Regions from separate parts of the Pseudoalteromonas maricaloris genome, predicted to be linked through region 3. Evidence: predicted binding sites of a transcription regulator. Region 3 holds the regulator's gene; each other region holds the start of a gene.
What was found. Region 3 encodes sigma-54, which starts transcription at its own class of promoters, with help from an activator protein. Its sites were predicted from a motif close to GTTGGCACGNNNNTNGNNT; they were not measured.

Region 1 (8,119 bases), 540 kb from region 3:
CACGCTTGCCGCGCTTGTCGCTGAAAAACAAAACCAGCAACGGTGGATCAGAAACACCGTTGCCTTGGCTTCACTACTCGCACTGATCATCGCTATTTATCTTATGATTGGCTTTTACTCCTCGGTCATGGGCACCATCACAACTTTCTCACATGCCGCACAGAGCGCTTCTCGAGGGGATTTAAGTATCAAAGCGCAGACAACTGGCTCCGATGAGCTTAGCCAAATTATTGAACAATTTAATGCGGTACTACATGCCTTTATCTCTTTACTTGGTAACGTTCGATTAAGTAGTGACGAGCTACAGCAAGCAACAAGAACACTCAATAAGATAAGCCAAGATACTGAGAAGGACGTTGCCCAGCAGGAGAATAAAATCCAGTCTATCCACCATTCTCTCGAGAATATGGCACAATCCGCTCGCTCGGTTGAGGATGCCGCATTTAGCGCAACAGAGCTGGCCTCCGTAGCAGCCAAACAAGTAAAGCAAAGTAGCGTCAATACCACAGCCCTTGCAGAGCAAATGACCGAACTACAAGCTGAGTTTCAACAAAGTCGTGCTGCCTTAGATAAGCTCGCGGAAGACACGCAAAACATTAGTCAGGTGAGCTCCGCGATTAGAGAGATTGCCGAGCAAACCAATTTACTTGCGCTCAATGCCGCAATTGAGGCTGCTCGTGCTGGTGAACAAGGCCGAGGATTTGCGGTGGTAGCGGATGAGGTTAGAACGCTTGCGCAAAGAACGCAGCAACAAACGGAAGAAATACACAATATTATTCAATCTTTACAAGCTGCATCCAGAGACACGCAAGACAAAATGCGCAGCAGTGAAGACAATATGGCGCAAAGTGTTATCGCCGCGAATGATACTAATGAAGTCCTACAGCACGCAGAGCAAAGCATGCGAGACATAGACGAGCAAGGGAAATTGATCAGTCAGCTGGTACAGCAACAAACCCAAGCGACCGAACACGCATTGAATGAATCATCTGAGATCAGTAACTTAGCACAGCATACTCTGGGTTCCGCAAGAGCGACCCAAAGCGATGCACAAAAACTTGGCAAGCTCTCACAAACTTTAAATAAAGAAATCGATAAATTTAAAGCTTAGAGACTGTGCTAGGGTCAACAAACCCTAGTAGCCAAGACTTGGTTCAACATCCAGGTCTTGGTTCGAACATGCTCTCTCTAATAGGTAGCTGCAATACAGGACCACAACTCGGAGGCGACTGCTTACCCGTTTTCGGATTGATAAACGCCCAGCGAATGGACTTTGGACGCTCATCAACAATCGCTTGTGGATTTAGTGGTTTTAGGTAACGAATATAGAGCTCAAGCGCACCTTGGCTGCCCGTTAATCCCGTTGGCTTGTTATCATCGCGACCAATCCAAGCAACGGTGACCGTATTTTGGTCAAAACCTGCAAACCAGCTGTCTCTTAAATCATTACTCGTCCCCGTTTTCCCTGCAAGTTGAATTGAGGGGAAGTGAAGATTGAGACGCTTTGCTGTGCCTTTTTTGGTTACGCGTTTCATACCGTATTTCGTCATGTATACCGCGTCGCTGTCTAGCGTTTGGCTTTTTTGTACCGGATGTTCGTATACCAGCTTACCCAGTGAATCGGTGATAGCCATGACGCTGGTCAACTCGCTCTGCTTACCATCTGCAGCAAGCGTGGTGTACGCCTCTGCAATATCAAAACTAGATAGCTCTAACGCGCCCAATAATAAAGAAGGATAAAGTGGAATCGACTTAGAGACACCAAGGTCATTCAAAGTTTGTGCGACTCGATTAACCCCCACATCCAAACCAAGGTTTACTGCCGGAATATTGATGCTATTGCTGAACGCTTCAAACATTGGCACTTGGCCTCTGAATTTATGATCAAAGTTCTCTGGAGACCAGACCTTACCTGAACCGTCTGTCACTTCAAGGGGGCTGTCATCAAGCAGCATGCCCAAATGGTAGTTTGGATTCGACAAAGCACTCAAATAAATAGCGGGCTTGACCAGTGAACCTATATTACGCTCGGTGTCTAATACCCGATTAAAACCTGAAAACTTCAACTGACGACCAGCAACTAACGCCGATACACCCGCTTTTTCAACATTAACTGACAGCATGGCAGTTTCTAAATCTTCCGTTTTAAAGCGACGCTCTAAGTAAGGTAAGCCCTTTTTAACGGCATCTTCCATCGCCGTTTGCTTTTGTAAATCGAGATAGGTAAAAATCCGAATTCCAGAGTCGACAATGTCATCATCAGGCACCAGTTTCTTTAACTCGCGATTCACCAGCTCCAAATATCCAGGATAAGACTGCATACGGCTCGCTTTTAAAGGCTGTACATCAATCGGCCTTGCCAGCGCTGCGCGATATTCGGGCGTTGTGATAAGGCCATTTTCCACCATTAGCCTCAAGACTAAATCACGCCTTTCCATTACCCGCTCAGGATAGCGTCTTGGGTTATAAAAAGATGGCCCTTTAACCATCGCAACTAGCATAGCGACTTGGTCAAACTCAAGCTCGTCCACTGGCTTACCAAAATAAAAATCGGCCGCAAGCCCCATACCATGAACGCCTTGATTATAGGCTTGCCCCAAAAACACTTCGTTTAAATAGGCTTCGAGGATTTCATCTTTGCTGTAACGGAAATCTAAAATCAATGCGATGAACGCTTCATTCACCTTGCGGATTAAGGTGCGATCTCTGGTGAGATAAAAGTTCTTTGCGAGCTGTTGCGTAAGCGTACTGCCACCTTGCACAGTTCGCCCAGCTTTGATGTTGGCATACAGCGCACGTAAAATAGACAGCGCAGAAACACCATGATGTTGGTAAAAGTCTCTATCTTCTACCACCAGCAGCGTTTCTTTTAAAATATTAGGGAATTTATCGAACGGAACAAACTCTCTGTCTTGCCGCGATTCATTGCCGATCCGAGCAATTTGCACCGGTTCTAGGCGAGCCCCAGCTAAACGCCGACCTTGATTATCAACAATATTGGCAAGCTTCTTACCAGCAAAATTAAGCGTAAAAATACGCGCTGTTTCTGGGCCATCGTAGAATTCGAACGCGCGACGATGAATGGTGATTGTACGACCTTGAACGGTATACTGACCGGTACGGCTGATACGATTTACACGAGAATAGTTAAGCCGCTTCAGCTCCCACAGCACTTCATCCTCATTAAGGAACTGATCAGGAAAAAACTGCATCGATCTGGCATAAACTTGAACGGGAAGTTCCCACTTATTACCCTCAAACTGCCGGCTTATTTTAGCGTCTAAGTAGATGATATAGATTGCAACAAGGAATATCGCCGCAATAGTCCCCTTCCAAAAGAAAGACCACAACGTGCTCAGTACACGGCTTTTAATTCTTTGCATCTTAGAACCGTTTTGCTGGGTATTGTTTTTACGCGAAGTGTTCGCTTTGACGTTTGATTTGTTGGCAGGTGTTCTTTTCTTTTTATCCGTCATGACCCAAGTAAAACTAAAAAATGAATCGCAAGATGGTAGGGTAACCTAAATTAACAACTGCTGAAAGTAGAATAATATTTATAAAGAAAAGTGAGCCCTACTGGACCCACTTTGTTTAGACAACGAGAACTTTACAATATTGACCGAGAGCCAAATTGGTATTACTGTCCGCGAACTGTCACGAACTCAGGATAGGCATCTACGCCACAATCATGTTGATCCATACCGCTTAGCTCTTCTTCTTCGCCAACGCGGATCCCCATGCTCGCTTTCAATACACTCCAGACAATATAAGAAGCAATGAAAACAAAACCTAAAATAGTGATGAGTCCCACAGCCTGACCTTGGAAAGTAGCGTCTGAGTTTGAAAATGGCACCATCATCACACCCAGCGCACCGCATATACCGTGAACAGAGATAGCACCGACAGGATCATCAATTTTTGCCTTATCTAACGCAACGATACTAAACACCACCAATGCACCACCTATGGCACCGAGGATAAGCGCTAGTACAGGTGTTGGAGAGGCAGGCTCTGCGGTAATGGTCACCAGACCTGCTAGTGCACCATTAAGCACCATAGTTAAATCCGCCTTGCCCCACATTAATTTACACACCAACAGTGCAGCCACCGCACCTGCCGCCGCCGCCGCATTGGTATTTAACATGATTTGGCTGACCGCGATGGCATTTTCTTTGTCGGCAAGGAACAGCTGAGAGCCACCGTTAAAGCCAAACCACCCCATCCACAAAATAAAGGTGCCTAGTGTAGCCAGTGGCATGTTGGAACCAGGAATTGGGTAAATCTCACCATTTTTGCCATATTTTCCTTTGCGCGCACCAAGTAACAAAACACCCGCTAGTGCCGCAGCAGCACCGGCACCATGCACAATGGCAGAGCCGGCAAAGTCAACAAAGCCAAGCTCAGATAAGAAACCACCGCCCCACGTCCAATAGCCTTCTAATGGGTAGATAAAACCAGTTAACACCACACAAAATGCTAAAAACGCCCACAACTTCATACGCTCAGCAACAGCGCCCGAGACAATTGACATGGCCGTTGCAACAAATACCACTTGGAAGAAAAAGTCGGATTGCAGTGCATGGTCGGCATCCTTAGCAGCACTGCCAATGAGCGCACCAAGACTTGGTAAAACCCCACCTTCGGCATTATCGACATACATGATGTTGTAACCAATAAGCAAATACATAGTACAAGCAATAGCGTACAGTGCGACGTTCTTGGTAAGGATTTCAGTGGTATTTTTTGAGCGTACTAATCCCGCTTCAAGCATAGCGAATCCGGCTGCCATCCACATAACTAAGACGCCAGAGATCAAAAAGTAAAAGGTATTTAATGAAAATTTTAGTTCTATTATTGTATTTTCCATTGCTTGGCTCCCCTTAAATGGCTTCTTCATCAAGTTCGCCGGTACGGATCCGAACAACTTGGTCTAAGTCGTAAACAAAGATTTTTCCATCACCAATTTTTCCAGTGAACGCAGCCTTTGTAACCGTTTCCACAACACGCTCGGCGTTTTCGCTTAACGTCGCAATTTCTATTTTTATTTTTGGAATGAAATCGACTTGATATTCTGCACCGCGATACAGTTCGGTATGGCCGCGCTGACGCCCAAACCCTTTAACGTCAACAACCGTCATGCCTTCAATCCCCAGATCGGCTAACGCTTCACGTACCTCATCCAGTTTAAATGGTTTTATTATTGCACTTATCATTTTCATGCTGAGTCCCCTTAGGACAGTTGATCCTGTTGTATGTAGTAATCCAACCTTTATGCCAAATTTTTTATTCCTTAATTAACAATGAATTAAAGTGAGAAGTGGAATTTCACGCATAAAAAATGCACCATCTAGGTGCATTGATATTAAGTCTGAACTGAGTTGGTGCATAAGCACCCAAATAACGAAAAGCTAATGCGCGATAACGCAATTTCGTTGTTTGTCCTTCGCTTTGTAGAGCGCTTTATCCGCCTTGCGCATTACTTCGCTTAGACTCTTTGATTGGCAAGCCGCGAGGCCAATACTGATGGTGCAATAATGCTTACCCTCAGGAATTTTGAATGCTTGCTGCGCAAGGCGCTCTCTAAAGTCTTCTAGCATGTGCTTTGCCATCTTCATATCTGAGCTTGGAATAAGCAAAGCAAACTCTTCCCCACCAATACGTGCGACAATGTAGTGACCAAATGCACTACGCAGTAAATCAGCAACTTGTTTAAGTACATCATCACCGCTTTCATGACCATATTGATCATTAATAGATTTAAAATGATCGAGGTCTAACAATGCCAATATATGCTGACTCGGTTTGTTCTTGATTAAACGCTCTGCTTGCTGACAGAAATAACGGCGATTATAAAGTCCTGTTAAATAGTCTCGATGGGCATATTCTTTGATTTCTGCAATCAAATTGAGCTGCTCCATCGTCTGCATGATGCGGCAATGAAACTCTTCACTCATAAAAGGTTTTGCCAAAAAGTCATTGGCGCCGTATTTGATAAACTTTGCTGACAAACCATGACTTCCAGCGCCAGACAGACCAATAATCGCCAACTCATCTCGCCCACGACTATTACGAACGGATTTCACCAACTCAAAGCCATCCATCGTCGGCATCGCAAAGTCTGTCAGCAGCAATTTAATTTCATGGTCAGATAACAACATCTCCAATGCCTGTTCGCCATCTTGCGCCTCAAGCACTGTAAATAATTGCTTTTCAAGCATCTGCTTCATTACAGCTCGACTGATCACAGAATCATCGGCGATCAGCGCCTTGCAACCTTGGTTTCTCAACAGTCTAGATGCTAACTTGACCGCGTATAGGTATGAATCACGGTTGTCTTTAATCACATAATCCACCACGCCCATTTCAAGCATTTGCTGGCGGCTATATTCATCTATTTTTGAGGTCAGCACCACGGTAGGAATTTTGTGGCTGAGCGTGAGCTGCACGACCTCTGCGTCCATCGCATCGGGCAGCGTTAAATCTACCAGCGCCAATGTATATTGGTGCTGTGCTAAGAAGTCCTTACTTTCCTTGAGGGACCAAGCAAAATCGATTTCGACATCTAGATGCTGAGCAGCAAGGTGTCGCAATACCTGTTGTACGACTTTACTGTCTTCAACAATTAAAATTCTTTGCATGGATTGAGATCTCTTAAGTACAACGAGAAGCGCAGTGAAACAAGAATTTAACGGGGCTAAATACTTTATTACTACATAATAAAGTACTAAATATACGCGAATTTTGCACTAAAAAAAACCAAATCGGCTCAAATTCGTTACTTTTCGATAAACGAGGTTACAACAGCCTACTTTCAAACCTGCCGTTTTTTTTGTTGAGTTTGTCTCAATGGCTTTGAATTTCAGATGAAATACTTCTTTAATGCAGACATACCTACTGTAATACCGAGGAAGCAATGAAAAAACTACTACCACTATTGCTCGTGAGTTGTGCCCTACTCTCAGCGCCAAGCATAGCTGAAGAGCACAACCGCGCAATTGAGATAGATCATAAAATAACAACTGAGCATAGAGCCGAAATAAAAGGTGAACGTATTAACTACACCGCAACAACAGGCACACAGCCGGTGTGGAATGAAAACGGCGACGCAGTTGCAACGTTGCATTACACCTACTATAAGCGCACAAAAATCAAAGATATGAGCAAACGCCCGCTGTTGATCTCATTTAACGGTGGTCCGGGCTCTGCTTCCGTGTGGATGCATATTGCCTATACTGGCCCAAGAGTATTAAAAATTGATGACGAAGGGTATCCACTGCAACCTTACGGCTTGAAAGATAACCCATATTCAGTGCTAGATGTTGCCGATATTGTTTATGTAAACCCAGTCAACACAGGTTATTCTCGCGTACTCAAAAATGCTGAAGGTAAATATCCTAGTAAAGCCGAACAAACAAAGATGTTTTTTGGTGTCAACGCGGACGTGAAGTACTTAGCCGAATGGCTCAATACATTTATTCATCGCAATGAGCGTATGCTTTCCCCTAAGTACCTGATTGGTGAGAGCTACGGCACGACTCGAGTGTCAGGTCTTGCGCACGCGATGCAAAACAACCAGTGGCTTTACCTCAATGGCGTGGTGTTGGTATCTCCTACAGAAATCGGCATTAAACGAGAAGGTCCGGTTGAAGTGGCAAACCGTTTACCATATTACGCTGCTGCCGCTTGGTACCACAAGGCGCTGTCTTCTGAATTGCAAAATAAAGATTTACTCGAAGTACTTGCAGAGGTTGAACAATATACGGTTGATCAGTATCTTCCCGCACTCGCCAAAGGCGCATTTATCAGTGCCCAAGAAAAGCAAAGTGTGACACAGGCCGTTGCTAAATATAGTGGCTTAAGCGAGCGCTTTGTAGCTCAAAACAACCTAGATATTCCTACTGCGGCATTTTGGAAAGAACTGTTGCGTGAGCGTGGCTATACCCTAGGTCGTTTGGACTCACGCTACCTTGGTATTGATAAAAGAGACGCTGGTTCTCGCCCTGATTATTGGCCTGAGCTGACCTCTTGGTTGCACTCATTTACGCCAGCGATCAATCATTACTTCGCAACGGAGCTCAACTATAAAACCGATGTAAAATATAATATGTTTGGTTCAGTT
Region 2 (8,119 bases), 510 kb from region 3:
GATACATAAGTAAACACACCGCACAGTCTGCTTTGGCCACTTCGACTTTGTCGCAAATACATAGAGTCGTAGCTAATAAGCAGCATTCACAACGCGCAAGCTTTGATCCCCTTGCCTTATATTCGCGTTGAGCCGCAGCGATTTGACGCTGTCTAAGCGCTAGTACTGAATTATTCACTCTGTTCCCCATCTAAAAATGCCGGCGTATTTTAGTAAAGCGCTCGGCTGGCGTCTATGCAAACTTATGCAACATCTTTACTCATGACATAAGCTTTTGTACTCTAAAGTTTTATTGGGTTTCACTAGGAGTAAAAAATGCAAGTAAAGGATTCTGCAAGACTGAGTTATCGCCTACTCACCTCACAAGATGCACAGCTGCTCGCCGATCTTGATAGCGATCCTGAGGTAATGAAATACATCACAGGCGGTCAGACTAACTCACTTGAAGAAGTAAAAACTGTATATATTCCACGTTTAACCGAGTTTACCGATGAGATCAAAGGTTGGGGGCTTTGGGGTTGTTTCGAGCTGCCAAACAAGGCATTTATTGGTTGGATTTTGGTTCGCCCTGCTAATTTCTTTTCAGAACAAAGAAACGATCAGGATTTAGAGCTTGGTTGGCGTTTTAAACAAGCCTCTTGGGGCAAAGGGTTTGCAACAGAGGCCGCACAACATATTATTCCAGACCTAATAGCAGCCAATCCTACCTTGACGCACTTGAGCGCTATCGCTGAAGAAGAGAACCTTGGATCCATCAAAATTATGCAGAAACTTGGGATGAATTATGTGAAAAAAGGGCTTCACAAAGATATTTTAGGAGATATGGAAGTCGTTTATTATCATAAAGTTCTTAATTAACCGAACAAAAGCGCAACCACTTAACACCACGGTTGCGCTTGCTCACTGCTATTAAATGCCTTTGCGACGCAGTGGTTCGGCATACATGCTCAACACCAATTGCTTCAGCTCTTCCGGTACAGACTCTAGTTTAGAGATAAAGTCCTCTTTATCTTCTGGACTAACTTGTGCATCATCACCTGCTGCTAGATGATTGGTTGAATGCAGATAGTATAAATCTAAAATCTGTTTATCAATGACATTCGCCAGCTCATCTGGGTTTTCAACATCCGCAGTGATAGGATCGCCAAATGCGATATGCACATGGCCTTTATCTGAACTAAAGCCCTCGACAATGCTGGCAATATCTTCGCCTTGTGCTTTCACATATTGGCCAAACTGCTTTTTATGGTATAGCTCTTTAGCCTTAGCAACCGCGCATGGCTCATATTGATAGGAGATGGCAACGGGCACTATCCTGAGATGCTTTACATATTCTGAAAAATCTAGCTTCTGTTTGCGACCATTGAGCTGTAGCATTTTTAACAGTGCTGGATCGGTTTGATCTACTCCATCCTTTGCACGCCCCTCTTTTTGCGCAATCCAAATGGAGTTACCTTCACTCAATGAGTCAAAAATATAGGCAGAAAGCTGGGTTAATGCTTTTAGCATTTCTTTCGGCGCCTTTGCCGAACGTTTTACTATAAAACTCTTATTAAGGCGCATAAGCTCAGTGATATAAGGTACTTGTAGTAAGTTATCACCAATAGCGATACGCACCGTACGCATATCTTGCTGATGCAAGCCCCAGTTAACAAGCGCAGGGTCTAATACGATATCACGGTGATTTGAAATAAATAAATACGAGGTATTCGAGTCCAATGTTTCAAGGCCAGAATAAGTCACTTTAGACGTCGTTTTATTGATTAAAATTTGTAGATAGTACGCCACTTCATCTTGTACTTGTTCAATCGTACAAAAATCTCCCCACTTCTTTTTTAGTTTCATTCTTACGAGTGGACGTGCAATAGCAGGCCAGGCATTCAACCAAGCTGGCAGGTTATATTTGGCGATCACATCAATGAATTGATCATCACCTAGTAGACGTGCCAATGCTGGCACTACTTCATCATCATTATACGGTCTAATGTCAGCGTATTTATCCACTCTACTTCTCAAACTGTCGGATTAACGAATACTGGAACGCATTCTATCGTGTCAAATAAACAGACGCTAAGCATTTCATGTCTGACCACCAAGGCGATACACCAATTTGGGACATTAAATGCTTAAGCGTCATGCAATTGTAATACGGTAAAAAGTACCACAATTGTTTATCTTCTAACAACTTTACCTAATTTGAGTATAGCTAATCTTAGTAAGAGTGCTGCTAATAATGCGCCCATCGATACTGTTAACCAATGTGGTAGCACTTCGTGCTCCTCACCTATCATCGGCGTTACTACAAAACCGTAAGTATTAACTAAGTAATCAGTTAAATAGCCAAAGATAAGCGCAACTCCGATAACGCCGCCCAGATAGGCAAACACGGCACGACGCCCTAATTCTTTACCTACCACCCCAATTGTGGCGATGTTAGTTGCAGGACCTGCGAGCATAAATACCAATACTGCACCAGGTGAAACACCAGCCATTAATAAACCCGCAGCGATTGGAGTTGAAGCAGTGGCACAAATATACATTGGGATACTGATAAGAATAACCACTAGCATGGCAATAATACCGTCGCCCCATTGAGATAAGAAAGACTCAGGCACAAAAGTTTGCACTAACGCGGCAAAGAATAAACCGATAAGAAGCCAAACTGCGGTGTCGGACAGTAATTGATTACAGCTGAACTTAACAGCTTCTACAATTTTACCAAAAACCCCTTGGTTTTCAGGTACGGGGGCAGGCTCACAACAACTTGTCGTGGCTGATGAAGCATCGCAACAACTGGTTACGGTAGGCTCCGGAGTATCACAACAAGACATATTCGCCCCTGCCATTGCTAATTGAGGGCCTGCAGGCGCACAGCAGCTTGAGCTTACTTTTGCGGTTTCCACTTTAGTGCTGGCGCAACAGCTATCATGGCTGTGATGCTTTTCAGCAGGCTTTGGCTCTGAGTGATGATTAGCGTCACAACAACCGCTAGTCGCGCTTGGTTCTTCTGAGGTATTAAGGTGCTTTAGCGACACAGGCTTATCATCTTTCTCACTGCCAACGAGCAACCCAGCCGCAATTGCACTAACCACAGCCGCAATTGGCCTAATTATTGCCATAAAAGGACCAAGTAGCACATAAGAAACCGAGATAGAATCCACGCCAGTTTCAGGCGTTGAGACTAAAAATGCGGTTGTCGCACTTTTTGAGCCGCCCGCTCTTCTCAGTCCCACTGCAGCTGGAATAACGCCGCAAGAGCAAAGCGGCATCGGCGCCCCAATCAGTGCTGCCTTTATCGTCGTCCAAAATCCTTCTTTCCCTAAATGCTTTTGCAACAAATCTTTTGGAATAAATACATTAAGTAACCCGGCCAATATTAGGCCAAGCAGTAACCACGGGGCAGATACTAAAAATAGCTGCCAAAAATTTACTATCAGTTCATTCATCGATAGCCTCCAAGGCCGTTAAAATCGAGCAGCTCACAGCCGCTTCCTTACCGCCGCAGCATTGCTCTGCTAGCGTCGATAACGATTGTTCAAATTTTTGTAACTCAGCGATCCGCGCTCTCACTAAATCCCGTTTAGTGATAGTCAGTGTTTTCACTTCTTCACAACTGTGCTGATGTTTTTCAAACTTTATCTTCAGCAAGTCTTGCACTTCTTTGAGGCTGAAACCCACTTCCTTCGCGCGAAGAATAAATCGCATTTGCTTTTCACTTTGCTCATCAAACAACCGATACCCACCCTCGCTCCTTGTGCAAGGGTGTAGGAGATCGTTTGCTTCATAATACCTTAACGTGTCAGTTGATACGTTAAGCCGCTTTGCCAGCTCACCAATCTTTACCACTTTACACTCCCAAGTCCTGAAGATTATCCTAGTCGACATCACAAGTATAAACCTTAGAGTTAACTCCAAAGTCAAGAAAAGGATAAAAATAATGCAAATCGTGGTATTAGACGCTAAAACCCTTGCAGGAACCGATCTTTCCCCCATTGCCAAACTAGGCACATTAACGTCTTACGACACCACATCCAGTGAGGACATCATCACACGCTGTAAAGATGCAGCAGTCATCATCACCAATAAAGTACAGTTAACTGAACAAACAATCGCGGCGTTACCACAATTACAATTGATTTGTGTTGCAGCCACAGGCGTCAACAACATCAACTTAACAGCCGCAAAAGCTCATCAAATTGCGGTAGCCAATGTGGCTGGTTATTCGACCCCTTCTGTCGTGCAGCACACCTTTACTATGCTTGGTAACTTAATGACAAATATTCATCGTTACCAGCAAGACTGCCATGCAGGGCTTTGGCAGCAAAGTGACATGTTTTGTCGTTTGGATTACAGTATCAACGAAATTGCAGGCAAAAACTTTGTGATCGTAGGCCATGGAACGTTAGGAGAAGCCGTTGCAAAAGTCGCGCAAGCATTTGGAGCTCAAGTAATTGTTGCCGAACGTAGAGGCGTAACTGAGATTAGAGCAGGACGAATGGCTTTTGAAGAAGCACTGCAGATTGCGGATATTGTATCGATTCACTGCCCGCTTACCGCTGAAACAGAAAACCTGATTTCAAGTGCTGAGTTCGCCCTACTTCCAAATCATGCTTATCTTATCAACACCGCAAGAGGCGGAATAGTCAATGAGCAAGCGCTGGTGGATGCACTAACTAACGAGCAAATAGCTGGTGCTGCTGTGGATGTCCTGACACAAGAGCCGGCACAAGCAAGCAACCCTCTCGTTCAATACCAAGGTGAGAACTTGCTTTTGACACCGCATACGGCATGGGCAAGTAAAGAGGCCATCGAACGTTTAGTCGGCGAAATTGTCATTAATATTGAAAGTTTTGTGGCTGGGACAACGAGAAACCGAGTGGTCTAGATTACTGTTTTAGTGAGTGATATCGCTAAATATTAGTGAAAACCATCAACTATAAACTGATTAAAAACCAACAACAAACTGATATTTATAAACTTTATTAATTGGCAAAGAGTTTGCAACTCTTGTGATAATTCAAGCAAAAAACAAATGGCTGTTTGCATTATTTGCTCAGCAACAAAATTAAAAAGGAAAACAACAATGAAAAAATTAATGTTAGTGGCTGCGCTTAGCTCTACTCTATTATCAGGCTGTATCGTTGCTGTATCCGACGGTGAAGTAGAGCACGGTTGGGCTTCTGAATACAACTCGTCTAACTGGGAACATAAACAGCGTAAAAATCGTGAAAAGATTGCCAACCTTGAAATGGGCGCGTCTTACTCATCAGTAAAAGACATGTTTGCAACCCCTGATTTTAGCGAGTTGGTGTCAAAAGACGGCGATAACTATCAAGTGCTGTACTATGCAACCAACAGTAAACACTCAGACGGCAAAGTAACAAAAGATGAGTGCACGCCATTGGTATTCAAAAACAACCAACTGGTTGGCTTTGGCGACAACGCATTAAAGCAAATTCAGTAATACTTTATCGCACCAAGGATGGTGAATAATCTGAGCAAACTGACGCACAGATGTGTGTAGCCAACTCCTTATTTTCTTGTCATCTTAATAAGTTAAAAACAAAACCAAGCCAAACTTTAATAACCCAGCCAATTAAGCTGAACTGTCCTCTGATACCAGCTCATACCTATACTTCCATTCGAAATAGGCAAGCATGATGACAAACATAGCTTCACAAACAATAAAAGCAATACCAATTAGACTTGCAACGTTAAAATACTGAACAACCACTCCAGCGCAGACTAGCGCCCAAAAAAGATTGCCGAACACTAAAAGCTGCAAATGTTTTATGTTCTTCGCTTTTTGAATGGCAAGGCTAAAAGAGTACGCGCCATACAACAGATTTGATAATGCGATAAAGATAATGGTTTGTTCAGGTATATGATAGATCGCACCAATCATTGAGTGGAAAAGCAATACGATTAACCCCACGGATATAGCCGCGATACAGTCCACCCAAATTATTTTACGCCGTATATCCATAGAATAAGCCTAACACCACACCAAAAGGCACAAAATACTCGGTTAAAGATCTATAAAGCATGAGCATAGCCAAGCTTTATGCGGTGCACTTATTGTCTGAATGCAGATACACTCTTGTCACTGCATATGGCTTTAGATATTTATAGTGCTTTAATAAATACCGTGCTTTGCTGCTTTTGTGCAACAGCAAGGGCACTGTCCGCCATTTTGATCAACTCACCAAGCTCACTACTACAGTGATTTTCAATATGAACTGCACCAATGCTAACGCTCACATGAGCACATATCGGTGAGGCAATATGGGGGATTTTTAACGCATTAACCGAGTCATGCAACGCTTCTGCTATCTCATTAATTACATCGATATTATGCTGAGTTAGCACCAACGCAAAACGAGTACCATCAAAACGGCCAATAAATAAAGAACGTCGGGTTGCGCCTTCTTCTAGCGCTTTGGCGACCTTAAATAAACAATCATCACCATGCATGTAGCCATAATGCTCATTAAACGTTTTAAAATAGTCCACCTCAACCAGCATAACGGTAAACGCACTGCCATCAGCTTTTGCGATTTCTAATGCTGATTTCATCGCTTCATCTAGATATCTACGATTGGGCAACTCCGTTAAACCATCGATAGAGGCTAGCTTTTCTAGCAGATCATTTTTCTTTTTTATTGCTAAATGGTTTTTGATTCTGGCTTTTACAATCAAAGGGTTAAAGGGTTTAGTAATATAATCCACGGCCCCTAACTCCAAACCTCGTGCTTCATCTTTAAAGCTCACACTACCGGAGATCACGACAACGGGAATACCGTAAGTGCTCGCATCCTTTTTTAGGCACTCTAAAACAGAAAACCCAGCGCCGTCAGCCATTAACACATCTAAAATAATAAGGTCTGGTTTGCTTGCTTTTAGTTCATCAATACATAACTTAGTGTCTGTGCTATGGGATAACCGATGGCCATCACCTAATGTATTACTTAGGACCATCTTATTTATTGGGTCATCATCAATAATAAAAATGTGCTCAGCTTGCTGCATCTTATGACGCTACCTTTTTAGCTCGATAAAGCACACCACCTGTGAAAGTGCATTTGTTAACACATCCAAGTCAGTGCGATTTGTTATTGTTGTGATCGTTTTGCTTTGCGTTTCAAGGTCTTTCGCAACTTTTGCTAGTCGCTTAAAGCCCAGACCTGCTGCAGCGCCCTTAATTCCGTGTGCTAACTCGAATAATGCTGAACCTTGCTCTATTTCAGCAACCTGTTCTAGGTAATCATGGCAAAGTTTAGCAAATTTATCTAACATTGTTTGCAAAAACGTTTCATTTTGCATCATTTGTGATAAAGCAAACTCATAATCAAAAAAAGCTTCTTCTGTTTTATCTGACTGGAAAATATTACTTGCCAATGCCTTGCACGCCTGTGTGCTATTAATTGGTTTTAGCAAATAATCATTCATGCCAACGGCTGTGGCTTTCGCCCGCTCTTCTTTGCTTGCATTGGCGGTCAAGGCAATAACGGGTAGCTCAGTTTCAGACCACACGGCTCTGATCTGCTTGGTCGCTTGATAGCCATCAATGTTTGGCATATGGATATCCATCAGGATGATGTCGGGTTGCAGTGAGCGACAAACTTCCTCAATATGTTCGGCGCTTTGTAGCCCTATGGTAGAAATACCATTCTGCTTCAACATATTTTCAGTAATATCTAAATTTAAGTTGTTATCGTCGACCACCAAGCAAAGCGCACCGGCAACCTGCATACACACGTTGTCGACGGTTTGCGTCATATGGGCAAATTCAGCAAGCCATGTATAGGCTGATTGGTAAAACACATTTTGATTAAGCGCAATATGGTTACTTTGCTCAGGAAATTCCCCCTCACAATGTAGTAGTAATGCAGTATTTCCAGGTAGCGCATAAGCGGGGTCAAGCGCTGCTTCCGGTGGAATAACAACAATAGACTTGTCGAGCTGAGTATTCATCGCGTGCAATCGTTCAACAGATAAAGGTTCTGCAAGACCTGCAAAATAGCTTGGTAAGCTATGCGCTTCGGTGGTGAGACAGTAAACTTCTTTGTGACTATCCACGACTGGACAAGCGCCTTTATCTAGCACCAATTCGAAGAAA
Region 3 (8,119 bases):
TAGTCTTAGGATCACGGGTAAAGGGCTGCATGCGGATCTACAAAAGCAAGTGATCGAACTCATCAACCACACAAAGACAATTTATTATGACCAGTAAAATCATTAACAAACTAGTTTTCATCGGCTTGCTTGCAAGTTCTACTTTAGCAAATGCTGCAGAACAAAATGAAGTCATTATTGATGCTGGCCGTCAGCAAGCTCAACTGCAAAGCAACATCGGTATTTTTGAACAGAATGTTGTTATTATTCATGGCAACAGAAAAATAAATGCCGATCGCCTAGAAGTCCACCGCCGCGCGGAGCTTGGTACTAACAAGCAACTGCTTGTTGCAACTGGCAGCCCAGCTATTTTCAGCGAACGTCAACCTGATGGTAATTTGCTAGAAGCCAAAGCAAACGAAATTCGTTACGACGTTGCGAAAGGCACCTTAGTCATTTCTGGCGATGCGGAAATCAATCAAACTGGGCAAAAAATCAATGCGCAAGTCATCACCTATGACATTGAAAAGCAATTGATCAGTGCTGAGCGCTCAGACCAAGAAGATTCTCGGGTAAGAACCATCCTTGTTCCTGTTGATGACAAAAAAAACGCAAAAGATAAAAAAGCGCAGGAAGAAGGTAACAATTAATGAGCGAGCTCAAAGCAACTGGTCTAGCAAAGAGTTATAAAGGTCGTGAAGTCGTCAAAAATGTTGGCTTAAGTGTTAAGGCTGGCAGCATTGTAGGCTTATTAGGACCAAATGGTGCAGGTAAAACCACTACGTTCTACATGATTGTAGGGTTAGTACCAAGCGACAAAGGTTTTATTCAGATTGATGATGAAGATATCACTTTGCTACCGATGCACAGCCGCGCGCGACTTGGTATTGGCTATCTACCGCAAGAGTCTTCAATCTTTAGAAAACTCACGGTCTATCAAAATTTGATGGCGATTTTAGAAACTCGAAAAGACTTATCTAAAGTTGAGAGAGAAGCTGAACTCAATGAGTTACTGGATGAGTTTAATATTCAACACATCCGTGACTCACAGGGCATGGCATTATCGGGAGGCGAAAGAAGACGCGTAGAGATTGCTCGCGCTTTAGCCGCTAATCCTAAGTTTATCCTGTTAGATGAACCTTTTGCTGGTGTTGATCCTATTTCGGTGTTAGATATAAAGACAATCATAGAGCACCTAAAAAACCGCGGTATCGGTGTGCTAATCACCGATCATAACGTTAGAGAAACACTGGACGTATGTGAAAAAGCCTACATCGTTTCACATGGTGAGTTAATCGCTGCAGGCACGCCAGAACATGTTTTGGCAGATCAAACCGTAAGAGATGTCTACCTAGGCGAACAATTCAAGCTATAGTTAAGACGTAGTATTAATAACTGTTAAAAAGGATTGTTAGAGATACATGAGGCAATCATTACAGCTGCGCATGGGGCAGCAACTTACAATGACTCCACAACTGCAACAAGCCATTCGCTTGCTGCAGCTTAGTACATTGGATCTGCAACAAGAAATACAAGAAGCATTAGACAGCAATCCATTGTTGGAAGTGGAAGAAGGTGATAATACTGACGGCGAAAACGCTGACCAACACAGCCAAGAAAAAAGTAGTGCTGACGACAATCAAGATTCAAGCGATGAAGCGCAGGTTAGTGACTATGAAATAGACTCAGATACCGCCATGAGCAAAGACACTGTCAGTGATGACCTTGCCATGGATGTCACTTGGGATGAATATATGAGCGCAGCACCCGCTGCAAGTTCAGGCCCACTTCCTGATGACGATAATGTTTATCAAGGGGAAACCTCTGAATCTCTCCACGACTATCTCATGTGGCAACTTGAGCTGACACCATTTAGTCCAACAGATAGAGCGATTGCGATTGCGATTATTGAAGCGGTCGACCTGTCAGGCATTTTAACACTGTCTTGCGAAGACATTTTAGAAAGCATTAATGACGAGAGTAGCGAAGAGCCTATTGAGCTGGATGAAGTCGAAGCCGTGCTCAAACGTATTCAACTTTTCGATCCTGTCGGTATCGCAGCGCGTAGTTTACAAGAATGCTTGTGTATTCAGCTAAATCAGTTCGCTCCGGATACGCCATGGATTGCCGAAACAAAAATGATTCTGACAGAGCATATCGACTTGCTTGCCAGCCGTGACTATCGAACTTTGGCAAAGAAAACGCGCCTTAAAGAAGCCGATCTCAAAGAGGTCATGACGTTAATTCATAGCCTTAACCCAAAACCAGCGGCAAGCATTATTCATGAAGAGCCTGAATATGTGATCCCTGACGTATCGGTGAAAAAAGTAAAAGGTCGTTGGGTCGTAGAGCTAAATCCTGATGCTATGCCTAAAATAAGAGTAAACGACCATTACGCTGCGATGTCTAGAACAGCGAAATCCAGTACGGATAGTCAGTTTATTCGCTCACATTTACAAGAAGCAAAGTGGTTTATTAAAAGCTTAGAAAGCCGAAATGATACATTATTAAAAGTTACCAATTGCATTGTGCAACAACAACAGGCATTCTTTGAACATGGCCCCGAAGCAATGCGCCCTATGGTGCTAAATGATGTTGCTGAAATGGTTGAGATGCATGAGTCCACAATTTCCCGTGTGACAACACAAAAATACATGCATACACCTCGGGGAATATTTGAGCTGAAGTATTTCTTCTCTAGCCATGTAAGTACAGAAAATGGAGGTGAGTGCTCCTCTACAGCAATTAGAGCACTTATCAAAAAGCTGATAGCTGCAGAAAATACCGCTAAGCCATTGAGTGACAGCAAAATTGCAGATATTTTAGCTGAGCAAGGAATTAAGGTAGCGAGACGCACGATTGCAAAATATCGTGAATCCCTAGCCATTCCACCGTCAAATCAGCGTAAAAGCTTGATATAAGACGTAAAACCCAAGAAGGAAAAATGCTTATGCAACTAAATCTAACTGGTCGCCATGTAGAAATTACTGACTCATTAAGAGACTATGTCACCAACAAGTTTGCGAAGCTAGAAAGGCACTTTGATCATATCAATAACGTGCATGTGATCCTTGATGTCGAGAAACTAGTACAAAAAGCAGAAGCAACATTACACGTAAACGGCGGCGAGCTATTTGCATCAACAGAGCATCAAGATATGTATGCCGCAATTGATGGCCTTATCGACAAGCTAGATCGTCAAGTTATTAAACACAAAGAGAAGCTCACTCGACACTAAGATGAAATTAAGTGAATTAGTGAACAAGGACTGCAGTAAAGCTGCGGTCCTTTTTAATAGCAAAAAACGTATTTTAGAATACATCAGCGAACTGGCTCATAGCCAAATTCCAAATACCAGTCAGCATGCTATCTTGGACGCTTTAATGGCGCGAGAGAAATTAGGCAGCACAGGGATCGGTAAAGGCATTGCCATTCCCCATGGTCGACTTGAAGGTTTGGATAAAATCCTTGCAATGGTGCTTGTCAGCGAGCAAGGGATCCAGTTTGAAGCCATAGATAAGCAGCCTGTCGATATTTTTGTCGCGTTCATCGTACCCGAAGGTGATAATCAACAGCACCTGAAGACCTTAGCGGCGATTGCTGATACACTCAAAGACAAGTCTTTTTGCAAAATGCTTAGACAAGCAAAAAGTGACGATGAGTTATATGCAGTGATCCAAGGTGAACTTGATGAGTGATGAAGAAAAAGGACTCGAGCTTATCATTATCAGTGGCCGCTCAGGCTCTGGTAAATCTGTAGCGCTTCGAGTATTGGAAGACTTAGGCTACTATTGTGTAGATAACATTCCGGTCAATTTGCTGCCGTCTTTAGTCCGCAGCGTTTCGGACAATTATAATAAAATAGCAGTCAGTATTGATGTCAGAAACTTACCTAAAGAACAGGACGAGTTTAATGACATTCTTGAATACTTACCAGGCTTTGCCAAACCTACCCTGTTTTATTTAGACAGTGACGATCAAACCCTGATAAAACGCTTCTCAGAAACACGCCGTTTGCACCCTCTTTCACTGCATAATCTTCCACTAGATGTTGCAATAAAGAAAGAACGGGAATTGTTAGACGTATTGATCACTCGCGCCGATTTTCTCATTGATACTACAGGCCTGAGCGTTCATCAACTTGCAGAAGATATCCGCGAAAAAATCTTAGGTAAAAAAGACAAACAACTCATTATTACCTTTGAATCTTTCGGCTTTAAACACGGTATCCCAAAACAAGCGGATTACGTTTTTGATGCGCGCTTTTTGCCCAACCCACATTGGGAGCCTGAGCTTAAGCCGCTAACTGGCCTAGATCAGCCAGTCAAAGACTATTTGTCGAGTCACAGCATCGTGCAAAAGTTTACTTGGCAGATCCAAACCTTTGTACAAACTTGGTTACCACACTTAGAGCGTAACAATCGCAGTTATCTAACGATTGCAATAGGATGTACAGGTGGGCAACATCGCTCGGTATATTTAGCGCAAACCATTGGTGAGCGTTTTGCTAAAACCCATCCCAACGTCAAAATTCGCCACCGTGAGCAAGAGGGTTAAATGTTAGAAGATACGTTTTTAATCCAGAACAAGCTTGGTCTGCACGCTAGAGCAGCGACGGTTCTTGCACAATTAGCAACCCAATTTGATGCCGAAGTGACCTTATATCAAGGAGACAAAAGTGCAGCTGCTGACAGCGTACTAGCGCTGTTGTTACTTGAAAGCAGCCAAGGGAAAGAAGTCCGAGTGGTTTGTGAAGGTCCTGATGCTCAGTATGCACTAGACGCCATTGGCGGACTAATAGAAAATAAATTTAATGAATCCGAGTAACTTGGGCTACTAGCACCAAAATAGCACTAAGGTCTGATTCATTTAGTCCCTGCTAATCTCCCCCTCCGTAACCAGACTGGTCTAATACCAATTAGTCTTAATACTTACTCAATTTGAAGGAGCAAACCTGACGCTAACTGTGTTAAAAATTTCTCATTTAGAACAACTAAATAGCAAAATTTTCGCCGTGTTATCGACAAGGTTTTCTCGCTTAAAAATAGATCACTTAATTAATCGAATTGGTATAATAAGTCTCTCATAATTAAGCGTAAACCTTGGTAGTTCCCAATAAACTGAGTTACACTGTAATACCAATTTAGGTTTCTCTCGTGCAGTAAAGCGAGTTGCCGAGAAAATCCTACTTTATCGTTGCGTACACCTTTAACGTGTATTAACGATAACAACCCACCAGCAGAAACAACACGAATAAAATTCAAATTAAGAAATTGATTTCTGCGATAAAATAAATGAATAGGGTTAACTTAATCACGTTAGCCAACACTATTATCAAAAAGGATGCCTATGCCTGAAGTATTTGAACAAGACTACACACTGGAACAACTCCAAAAGGTAACTAAAGCCTTAAACAGTGGTCAGTTTGTTCAAGTTAGGCGTATGCTCGCAGAAACAGCTCCTTGTGATACAGCACTGCTTTTAGAATCATCCCCTCATAAAGTTCGCTCTATGCTGTGGCAGCTCGTTGACCCAGATATCCAAGGGGATGTCTTAGAGGAACTGTCAGAGGACGTAAGACTTGGGATCATCGCCCAGATGGAGCCGGAGCTAATTGCTGCCGCTACAGAAGACATGGACGACGATGACCTTGGTGATGTCCTAAGAAGCCTGCCTGATACCGTCTACCAAGACGTTATCGGTGCGATGGATAGCCAAGATAGAGAACGTGCGACACAAGCATTGTCCTACAAGGAACACTCGGCCGGTGCGCTAATGAGCACCGACACGGTCACTATTCGACCCGATGTTACCTTAGAAGTTGTATTTAGATATCTACGTCTTAAAGGCGAATTGCCAGACGGTACGGACGAGTTGTATGTAGTTGATAAAGACAACTGCTTTTTAGGCACGCTGCCTGTCAATACCTTATTAACTAAGTCTCCTGACAGTATGGTTCGAGACTTGATGGATGAAGATAAGGAAACGATCCCTATCTCCATGGATGAGTCTGAAGTGGCGCAGCTTTTTGAGCGTCACAACTGGATCTCGGCTCCTGTAGTTGACGATAACGCCCATTTGCTTGGTCGTGTCACCATTGATGACGTTGTTGACGTCATCCGTGAAGATGCTGAGCACAGCTTGTTAAGTATGGCAGGTCTTGAAGATGAAGAAGACACCTTTGCGCCAGTTCTAAAAAGTAGCCAGCGCCGCTCTATTTGGCTTGGAATTAACCTGTTAACCGCCTTAATGGCAGCGTTTGTTGCAAGCTTCTTCGAAGGTACTCTGGATATTTTACCTATTCTCGCGGTGTTAAATGGCATAGTACCAAGTATGGGCGGCGTTGCCGGTAGCCAAACGCTAACCCTAGTGATTCGTGGTATTGCCCTTGGCCATATTAACCAGACTAACCAAAAGTTTTTAATGGGTAAAGAGCTGGCGATCGGCGCCTTAAACGGCGTGCTGTGGTCAGTATTGATCGCTGGGGTTATTGCTGTATGGCAATGGGACTTCACACTCGGTGCAGTTATTGCCTTCGCAATGTTTATGAACTTAGTCGCAGCAGGTATCGCGGGTGCCAGTATTCCAATTATGCTAAAGAGAATGAATATCGACCCAGCACTAGCTGGTAGTGTGGTACTAACAACGGTTACCGATATTGTCGGGATCTTTGCATTCCTTGGCACCGCAACTTGGTTATTAGTGTAACAGTAAGAGTGTCGAAATGGCGGGAAATGCTGGTCAAAACCAGCATTTCTTGAGCTGATGAAGGGAGTTATTCGCCCGCTATTTGCATATTATTGAGTAGTATAGAGCCGGTTTGTACTGCGCCTCGGCATTCAATATCACCGCCAACGCCTTCAATCCCCATAAACATATCTTTTAAATTACCAGCGATAGTAATTTCACTTACAGGATATTGAAGTTCTCCATTTTCGACCCAAAAACCAGCAGCTCCTCTTGAGTAGTCACCAGTTACCGTATTAACACCTTGCCCCATAAGTTCAGTGACTAATAAGCCAGTGCCCATCGACGCAAGTAGGCTGGTTAAATCGTCGTGTGTTGGTTTTACTAACCAGTTATGGATCCCACCTGCGTGACCTGTCGCTTGCATATTCATTCTGCGTGCGGCATAGCTTGCCAATAAGTAAGTATTAAGCACGCCATCTGTGATAATTTCACGGTCGATGGTTTTTACACCTTCGCTATCGAAAGGACTCGAAGCAAGCCCTCTTAGTAAGTGTGGCTTCTCTTCAATGTTTACGCAGCGATTAAAAATTTGTGTGTCTAAAGAGTCCAACAAGAAGCTAGACTTACGATATAGCGCGCCGCCGCCAATACCTGACACTAAGTGCCCAAATAAGCTGTTCGCGATATCCGCTCGAAAAATAACAGGCACTTTACGCGTCGATAATTTGCGACTGCCTAATTTTGCTAGCGTAGATTGCGCTGCTTCTAAACCAACTTCTTCAGGGGATTTTAGCTCTGTGTGTACGCGAGATAAGGCATATGCTGAGTCCCGCTGCATTTGCTCACCTTCTTTACCAATCACCATGGTGCTTAGGCTGTGTCTGGTACGTGGGAACCCTGCAATTAAGCCATGGCTATTGCCATATACACGGATCCCTTGGTGGCTCGATAAGCTCGCGCCATCAGAATTGACGATTCGAGGGTCGAATTCTAACGCGGCCTTTTCAGCAGCAATACATTGCTCAATGGCTTCATCGGGAGAAACTTGCCAAGGGTGGAAAAGATCTAAATCTGTTGGTGACATCTCTAGCAAGGCTTTATCAGCCACACCATTACAGGGGTCATCCGAGGTAAATCGAGCAATATCTACGGCCTTTTCAACCACAGAGCGTAAGGCGTCAGGACTCAGATCCGCGGTTGATGCTGAGCCTTTATGATTACCCACATACACGCTGATACCAAGACCACCGTCTTGATTAAACTCAATGGTTTCAACCTCTCCCATTCGTGTACTTACAGACAGACCTGAGGTGCTAGACATCGCCGCTTCTGCCGAGGTTGCACCTAGTTTTTTAGCATGCGCTAACACATCGGCAACTGCATTTTTCACATCATCAATTTGATTATATATAGGGTGTTGTTGAGGTTGAGTCATAGATACCTTATCCGC
Region 4 (8,119 bases), 680 kb from region 3:
TGATCAGTCGTGTTTCTAATTGTGCCTGTACATCGGGCCAAATATGGTCTTTTCCTTTACGTAACTCTGAGTCTAACCAAGTTTGGAATGCGTCCAGCCAATTGCCATGCTCTAAGGCGTCAATCTGTTGTGGCTTTTCTAGCTCTTCGGGAAGATCCGCAGGGGTGACAAGTTCACCCGGGGCCATTACCGTTAACCAACGGCAGGTGTTTTCCAATTGTCTAACGTTGCCAGGCCAATGATACACCTGCATTTTTTGCAGAGCATGTTTGGAGATGATTTTTGGCTCGGCTTTTAGCTCCTTTGCGCTTTTTGCAAGGAAGTGATCGCACAGGGCGGCGATATCTTCAGGGCGCTCACGTAAGGCTGGAAGTTTTAACCTGACGACATTTAGACGGTGAAACAAGTCTTCACGGAATTTACCTTGCTTGACCAGTGTCTCTAAGTCTTGATGGGTAGCCGCGACGATACGGACATCGACTTTCACGCTGTTATGGCCACCAACCCGATAAAACTCACCATCGGCGAGTACGCGCAATAGCCGAGTTTGTACGTCCAGTGGCATATCACCGATCTCATCTAAAAATAGGGTGCCGCCATCGGCTTGTTCAAAGCGACCACGGCGCATGCTGTCAGCACCGGTAAAAGCGCCTTTTTCATGGCCGAACAACTCAGACTCGACGAGATCTTTGGGGATGGCGGCCATATTGAGCGCGATAAAAGAAGCGTCTTTGCGCGGGCTGTGATTGTGCAGCGCGCCTGCCACAAGCTCTTTACCCGTACCAGATTCGCCGTTAATCAATACACTCATGCTTGAAGCGGAAAGTTTACCGATGGCGCGGAACACTTCCTGCATAGCTGGGGCTTCACCAATAATGTCGGGGCTATTGGCTTTTTCACTGTGGCGCTTTTGCTTTTTAGTTTGCTGGCCTGCGCGAAATGCACGTTGCACAAGGGAAACGGCCTCGTTTAAGTCGAAAGGTTTGGCGAGATATTCAAACGCCCCTTTTTTAAATGCGTTGACCGCAGAGTCTAAGTCCGAGTGGGCGGTCATAATGATCACTGGCAGGTTTGGGTAGAGCCCTGCAATTTTATCTAACAAGGCCATGCCATCGATACCTGGCATACGTACATCTGAGATCAGCACTGCGGGTTGCTCATATTCAAGCGCGGTCAATACATCTTGACCACTGGCGAAGCTCTCGGTTTCAAACTCAGCTCGCTTTAATGCCTTTTCTAAAACAAATCGGATTGAAGCGTCATCATCGACTAACCAAACTGATTTCATTGCACGTTTCCTGTTTCGGTGTTGTCAAAGGGAAGGTAGATACTGAACTCTGTGTGTCCTGGCCAACTATCGCATTCGATAAATCCTTGGTGTTGCTCTACCAAAGTTTGCGCGATAGAGAGCCCAAGTCCAGAGCCTCCTTCTTTATTCGTGATCATCGGAAAGAACAATGTCTCTTTTACCTCATCAGCGATCCCCGGACCGTTGTCGCTGATACGGATGAGCAATGCTTTTTTCAATAGTCGCTCACCATGATGAAGACGATGTTTAATGCGCGTTGTGATGGTGATCGTACCGTCATGTTGTAGTGCTTGCTGCGCATTGCGCAGCATATTCAGCAGAACCTGCTGAATTTTGGCTTGATCTATCACGATAGCCGGAATACTGGGATCATAATCTTTTACCAAAGTGATATCGGCATCGCGCTCCAAGGTGGTTAACTTAATCACCGATTCTAACGCCTGATGGATATTACACGGCTCTTTTTGTGGTAACTGATTGGGTCCAAGCAATCTATCTACCAACTCGCGCAATCTATCTGCTTGCTCAATAATGAGCGTGGCACATTCTTCCCGTTCTTGTTGATCAGTTTCATACTGCAATAATTGCGCCGCACCGCGGATCCCACCAAGTGGATTTTTTATTTCATGGGCAAGACCGCGAATGAGGTTTCGAGCTGCCTGAAATTGGTGCATTTGATTGGATGCTTGGTCATAACGCAGGGCATCATCAACACGGCGACATTCCACTAAAATATACGCCTTGTCTGCAAGGTAAATTCGTCTGGCATGCAGGCTTAGTGTCGCGACACGATTATCTACGAATACCACGTCTACCCTGTGTTGCTGGCAGTCTACGCCATCTTGTAGCACGTATTTAGAGAGCCGTGGCAGGTCAATATGATGATGATTAAATACACTATCAATCGCCAGTCCGACAAGCCGTTTTGTGCTGAGTCCCAGTAGTTCACTACTGCTGTAATTGGCATAGTGGATCATTAAATTTTGATCGAGCACTAAAATCGCGGTTGAGAGAGATTGCCAAACTTTATCCAAGTCAATCGAGTTATGTTGATCCATATATGTTCACCGTGCACCAATGTGGTGCAATGAGAATAGCATAGCTTTGCATCCATTAAAGTAAATTATTACCTAAGCTCAGAAACTAGGGGTTTTCGAACTCGTATCCTAAACTTGTTATTAATAAAGCATGCCAACTTTAAGGTGCCCACATTATTAATGCTTTGTGTCAAAAAATACATCTAGCTCGTTTTTGTGGGGGGAGCCTTTTTGTCACGTTCTGTATGAGCGGGTGTGACTTTCAAAGCGCTAAGTATGTTACCGAACAGATTAACTGCTTTCCTCCTCAAGCCGCGAGTGTACATCGAGCTACGAATGGCGAGAAAACCACCCTTACAGGTGTGATGCGAGTCGTTCAACCTAACTGGCGAGATAAATATTTATTGCGAACAAAGGCTGAGGTCTACTATCAAGTTCAGGTTGGTGAGCAAAGGTTGTGGATTGAACACAATGAAATGTCGAATTTGGCTTTCTCAATACCAGAGGAAATGAGCGTGGTGTGTTTGCAACTACTGGTTGCAAGCCAGTGTAGGTAAGCAATATCGCTTTAATTATTTACGGTATTGCGGTGCAAAAAGAACTTATGAACATCACTTTGGGCGACTAACATACCTTTTTGATTAAACACTTTCATAACCACAGAATGCTCGCCGCGATCAATGCCACGCAAAGCAAACTGAGTATTACTTTGTTTTGGCCCTGTGGCTGTTCCATTGAGAAAGAGTTGCACGCTTAATCCTTGGGTAAACCTTGGCTCTATAGTGCCTGTTACGTATACGCTGCCGCTATTATCACGGATAGTTTGCTCATGCTCAGGAGAAGTGATTTTAGCTGTATATTGAATAGTTGGTGTCGTATCCGTTTGCTCGAGAATTCTAGTATCAACACTTGGCATGGTTAAGGCGCTGGCGTTGAGTTTGACTTCTTTCGAACCAGGCTGCGGGACATCAGAATAGACCCAATGACCGTTTTTGTCTTTCCAGCGATAGATTTTTGGATTGGACTCTGCTGCAGCATCAATGCTTGTTAGGGCTAGCGTCATGCTAACCGACATTATAAGAAACCACTGACGCACCACAAATCTCCAGAGCAAACTACTGTTCATACTGTAGTATAGAGCAGTTGGAATTGCGAGTTACAAATGAATAATTCCCATAATGACAACATAAAAGCGACTTTCTTTAAGCTTTTGAATTGCATTAAAAAAGCCCGTAACAACGGGCTTGAGAACACATATGATTAAGAGTGCCAGAAACGCATAATGAGTTTTGGCTCTACAAGCTCAATACGGCAGTATTGAGCGTAGTAGTCGGTTAGCGATTAAACGCTGTAGTACATTTCGAACTCAACTGGGTGAGTTGTCATGTTTAATTTTTCAACTTCTTTCGACTTAAGTGCGATATATGCATCGATTAGGTCGTCAGTGAATACGCCACCTTGAGTTAAGAACTCACGGTCAGCATCTAGAGAAGCAAGCGCTTCATCAAGTGATGCTGCAACAGTTGGGATTTCTGCTGCTTCTTCCGCTGGTAGGTCGTATAAATCTTTATCCATTGCATCGCCAGGGTGGATCTTGTTGCGGATACCGTCAAGACCAGCCATCAACTGAGCTGCGAAAGCTAGGTATGGGTTCGCGGCAGGATCTGGGAAGCGTACTTCGATACGACGACCTTTCTCTGATGGGATCACAGGGATACGGATTGATGCTGAGCGGTTACGTGCTGAATATGCAAGCATAACTGGCGCTTCAAACCCTGGTACTAGACGCTTATAAGAGTTTGTTGCTGGGTTAGTGAATGCATTGATTGCTTTAGCATGCTTAATGATACCACCAATGTAGTAAAGCGCTTCTTCAGATAGGCCGCCGTACTTGTCGCCTGCGAAGATGTTCTTGCCGTCTTTAGCAAGTGATTGGTGACAGTGCATACCTGAACCGTTATCACCAACAATTGGCTTAGGCATAAAGGTTGCCGTCTTACCGTATAGGTGAGCCATGTTGTGGATAACGTACTTCATCTCTTGGATTTCGTCTGCTTTAGTCACCATAGTATTAAAGCGAGTCGCAATCTCATTTTGACCAGCAGTTGCTACTTCGTGGTGGTGCGCTTCAACAACGTGGCCCATTTCTTCAAGTACTAAACAAGTAGCTGCACGCCAATCATTAGACGAATCTACCGGTGCTACTGGGAAGTAACCACCTTTTACGCCAGGACGGTGGCCTGTGTTGCCGCCTTCGTAGTCTTTGTCTGAGTTCCAAGCTGCTTCTTCAGCATCGATTTTGTACATTGAGCCAGACATATCAGTTTTAAATTTAACATCGTCAAACAAGAAAAACTCTGGCTCTGGACCGAATAATACGGTGTCTGCTATACCCGTTGAACGCATGAACTCTTCAGCGCGCTTAGCTACTGAACGTGGGTCACGCTCATAACCTTGATGTGTGTTTGGCTCAACCACGTCACAACGAACGATAAGCGTTGTTTCTTCTGCAAATGGGTCTAGCTTAGCGCTTTCTGCGTCAGGCATAAGTACCATGTCAGATTCGTTGATGCCTTTCCAACCAGCGATAGATGAGCCGTCAAACATTTTGCCGTCTTCAAAGAAGTCTTCATCGGCTTGATGATGTGGGATCGATACGTGTTGTTCTTTACCTTTTGTATCTGTGAAACGTAAATCAACAAATTTTACGTCGTGCTCTTTAATAAAATCTAAAACCGATTGTGACATGTGTCCTCCGACTCGTTGGGTTATTTTTTGCTGCAATGTACTGCAATTGCACACAGATAAGCTTGATCTGTGCCATGTTTTTAAGTTTTTGATAAATAGTGACTTTTAACTTTCTGGAAATTTAGGAGTTAGCTTGATGCACTAATTTGGTGCGTAAATGTTTCATTATGGTGCGCAATGTTGGTGCAAGCGATTCCCTGTGATAGCCGTTTTCGCTTAATGAGCATTGGTATAGTTTAAGAGTACAGATAAAGCAAAAACAACTTTTGGATCTGTGAAGTAAAAAGCCCAAAGTTACAGGGATCAAATTTGTCGACAGATGAAAATCCTCTTTTGGCGTTGAAACTCTTACATATATGGCGGGAATAACAAACCCTCTGCAAAAGCTTAAAAAGTAGTGCTAAAGCCACACTAGGTTGTTGATTTATGCGCGCACCAATAAGGATTATTGAAAAAAATGTTGGATAAACTTTCATCTGTCACATTAATAGTAGATAATACGCGACCTTTAATTCTCAATCGGGCAATCTCAACGCGCATTTTTGCGTAGATCGACTAGGATCACTGAGGGCCAACTTCACTGAGTAATAATATGAGCATCGAAAAGTTAAGAAATATCGCGATTATCGCGCACGTAGACCACGGTAAAACAACGCTTGTAGACAAGCTACTTGAGCAATCAGGTACACTACAGCAGCGCGGTGGTAATGAAGAGCGAGTGATGGACTCAAACGATCTTGAAAGAGAGCGTGGTATCACCATCCTTGCAAAAAATACCGCAATCAAGTGGAACGACTACCGTATCAATATCGTAGATACTCCGGGACACGCCGATTTCGGTGGTGAAGTAGAACGTGTTCTTTCGATGGCTGACTCAGTATTACTACTAGTTGATGCACAAGAAGGTCCGATGCCACAAACGCGTTTCGTAACGCAAAAGGCGTTTGCTCAGGGTCTTAAGCCAATTGTTGTAATCAACAAAATCGACAAGCCGGGCGCTCGTCCTGATTGGGTAATGGATCAAGTTTTCGATCTATTTGATAACTTAGGTGCAACTGACGAACAGCTAGACTTTAAAGTGATCTACGCATCAGCAATCAACGGCTGGGCAACACTTGACCTAGATGAGCCGTCTGACAACATGGAACCAATGTTCCAAGCTATCGTAGACGAAGTTGAAGCGCCTAACGCGGATCCTGAAGGTCCGTTCCAGATGCAAATTTCTCAGCTTGATTACAACTCATATGTTGGTGTTATCGGTGTTGGCCGTGTCACACGTGGTTCAGTTAAACCTAACCAACAAGTGACTATCGTGGGTGCTGATGGTAAGACGCGTAACGGTAAAGTTGGCCAAGTACTGGGTTACTTAGGTCTTGATCGTCACGAAGTTGAGCTAGCAACGGCGGGTGATATCATCGCAATCACAGGTCTTGGTGAGCTGAAAATCTCTGACACTATCTGTTGTCAGAATAATGTTGAGGCATTACCGCCACTGTCAGTTGATGAACCAACAGTAACAATGACTTTCTCTGTAAACACGTCACCATTCTCAGGCCAAGAAGGTAAATACGTAACTTCTCGTAATATCCTTGAGCGTCTAGAAGCTGAGCTTGTGCACAACGTTGCATTACGTGTTGAAGAAACGGATAACCCTGATAGCTTCCGTGTATCTGGTCGTGGTGAACTTCACTTAGGTATTCTTATCGAGAACATGCGTCGTGAAGGCTACGAGATTGCTGTATCTCGTCCAGAAGTAATCTTGCGCCATGTTGATGGTCAGCTAGAAGAACCGTACGAAACAGTAACAATTGACTGTCAAGACGAGCACCAAGGTTCTATCATGGAGCAGCTTGGTTTGCGTAAAGCAGAAATGACTGACATGTCTCCAGACGGCAAAGGCCGTGTGCGTATGGACTTCATGATGCCTGCACGTGGTCTAATTGGTTTCCAAACTGAATTTATGACGTTAACGTCTGGTTCTGGCTTGATGTACCACACGTTCTCACATTACGGTCCACACAAAGGCGGTAACATCGGTCAGCGTAAGAACGGTGTACTAATCGCTAACGCAGCAGGTAAAGCGCTAACAAACGCACTATTTAACCTACAAGAGCGTGGTCGCCTATTTATCGGTCACGGTGTTGAAGTGTACGAAGGTATGGTTATTGGTATTCACAGCCGTGATAACGACCTAACGGTAAACGCGCTTAAAGGTAAGCAGTTAACCAACGTACGTGCATCTGGTACTGATGAAGCACAAAACCTTGTGCCACCTGTTGTTATGTCTTTAGAGCAAGCGCTTGAGTTCATCGATGACGACGAGCTTGTAGAAGTAACGCCTGAAAGCATCCGTATTCGTAAGAAATTATTGACTGAAAGCGAGCGTAAACGCGCAAGCCGCCAAGCTAAATAATAGTTGACCTGGACTTGAGATAACAACTTATCTCAAAGGCAGGTTATTTAGAATACAAAAAACGCCGCAATTTTTGCGGCGTTTTTTTGTGCTCCATTTGCTAACTCTAAAATAAGCCGTACTCTTCCGTTTCTTCTGGCTCATAGCTTTGTAAATGTTCAGGGCGGAAAATGGCGCTAGGGTCAATCAATACGCTGTGGCGTTTTCCCATCTTGACCAAGCCTTTCATCAATTTTTTGGTTTGCGCATCTATTTCAAAACCAATACTGGTCATTTCCTGCAGTGATTTAATATCGCTTTCATCACAGTGAACGTTATCTTCTACCTTATCGACAAGCAAACCGATATGCGGACTTTGGCCATCTTGAGTGGTAAAGACGATGATAGGTTTATGGTCGAGCATGATCTGATCACGAGCGGATTCAAATAATCGCATGAGTTTATTAAAAGTGGTGCTCTTTTCGCGAGCGAGAGTATCTATAGCCTCTTGTTTGTGTCCCTGTGCACACATCACTAATAGTTTATCTGCTAATGAATGTAGTTTTGCATGCGGTTCTTCGAAGCGTTTTAGAAGCGCTTTGAGGTCGTCATTTTCAGTTTTGAAGCCGTAAT

Region 1: CTT31_RS13925 (P-II family nitrogen regulator) is a predicted target of sigma-54. The motif match lies at 5,261-5,279, and genes of this name have one in related genera.
Region 2: CTT31_RS14035 (DUF3192 domain-containing protein) is a predicted target of sigma-54. The motif match lies at 4,986-5,004, and genes of this name have one in related genera.
Region 4: glnA (glutamate--ammonia ligase) is a predicted target of sigma-54. The motif match lies at 5,153-5,171, and genes of this name have one in related genera.

What each region holds. Positions count from the first base shown of each region.
Region 1 covers NZ_CP024625.1:3,141,405-3,149,523, forward strand. Annotated here, with positions in the region: gene CTT31_RS13910 (methyl-accepting chemotaxis protein) at 1-1,111, shown strand, start outside; gene mrcB (penicillin-binding protein 1B) at 1,155-3,476, opposite strand; gene CTT31_RS13920 (ammonium transporter) at 3,638-4,867, opposite strand; gene CTT31_RS13925 (P-II family nitrogen regulator) at 4,881-5,219, opposite strand; gene CTT31_RS13930 (GGDEF domain-containing response regulator) at 5,409-6,638, opposite strand; gene CTT31_RS13935 (S10 family peptidase) at 6,914-8,119, shown strand, end outside.
Region 2 covers NZ_CP024625.1:3,170,195-3,178,313, forward strand. Annotated here, with positions in the region: gene CTT31_RS14005 (tRNA-uridine aminocarboxypropyltransferase) at 1-178, opposite strand, end outside; gene CTT31_RS14010 (GNAT family N-acetyltransferase) at 316-858, shown strand; gene CTT31_RS14015 (1-acyl-sn-glycerol-3-phosphate acyltransferase) at 910-2,004, opposite strand; gene CTT31_RS14020 (SO_0444 family Cu/Zn efflux transporter) at 2,172-3,446, opposite strand; gene zntR (Zn(2+)-responsive transcriptional regulator) at 3,439-3,846, opposite strand; gene CTT31_RS14030 (D-2-hydroxyacid dehydrogenase) at 3,938-4,885, shown strand; gene CTT31_RS14035 (DUF3192 domain-containing protein) at 5,084-5,464, shown strand; gene CTT31_RS14040 (hypothetical protein) at 5,597-5,935, opposite strand; gene CTT31_RS14045 (GGDEF domain-containing response regulator) at 6,127-7,029, opposite strand; gene CTT31_RS14050 (hybrid sensor histidine kinase/response regulator) at 7,039-8,119, opposite strand, start outside.
Region 3 covers NZ_CP024625.1:3,679,657-3,687,775, forward strand. Annotated here, with positions in the region: gene lptC (LPS export ABC transporter periplasmic protein LptC) at 1-97, shown strand, start outside; gene lptA (lipopolysaccharide transport periplasmic protein LptA) at 87-629, shown strand; gene lptB (LPS export ABC transporter ATP-binding protein) at 629-1,354, shown strand; gene CTT31_RS16370 (RNA polymerase factor sigma-54) at 1,401-2,900, shown strand; gene hpf (ribosome hibernation promoting factor) at 2,930-3,217, shown strand; gene ptsN (PTS IIA-like nitrogen regulatory protein PtsN) at 3,219-3,677, shown strand; gene rapZ (RNase adapter RapZ) at 3,670-4,536, shown strand; gene CTT31_RS16390 (HPr family phosphocarrier protein) at 4,537-4,806, shown strand; gene mgtE (magnesium transporter) at 5,329-6,687, shown strand; gene pmbA (metalloprotease PmbA) at 6,755-8,104, opposite strand.
Region 4 covers NZ_CP024625.1:242,352-250,470, forward strand. Annotated here, with positions in the region: gene ntrC (nitrogen regulation protein NR(I)) at 1-1,288, opposite strand, end outside; gene glnL (nitrogen regulation protein NR(II)) at 1,285-2,367, opposite strand; gene CTT31_RS00860 (DUF4124 domain-containing protein) at 2,915-3,421, opposite strand; gene glnA (glutamate--ammonia ligase) at 3,688-5,094, opposite strand; gene typA (translational GTPase TypA) at 5,687-7,507, shown strand; gene CTT31_RS00875 (CZB domain-containing protein) at 7,614-8,119, opposite strand, start outside.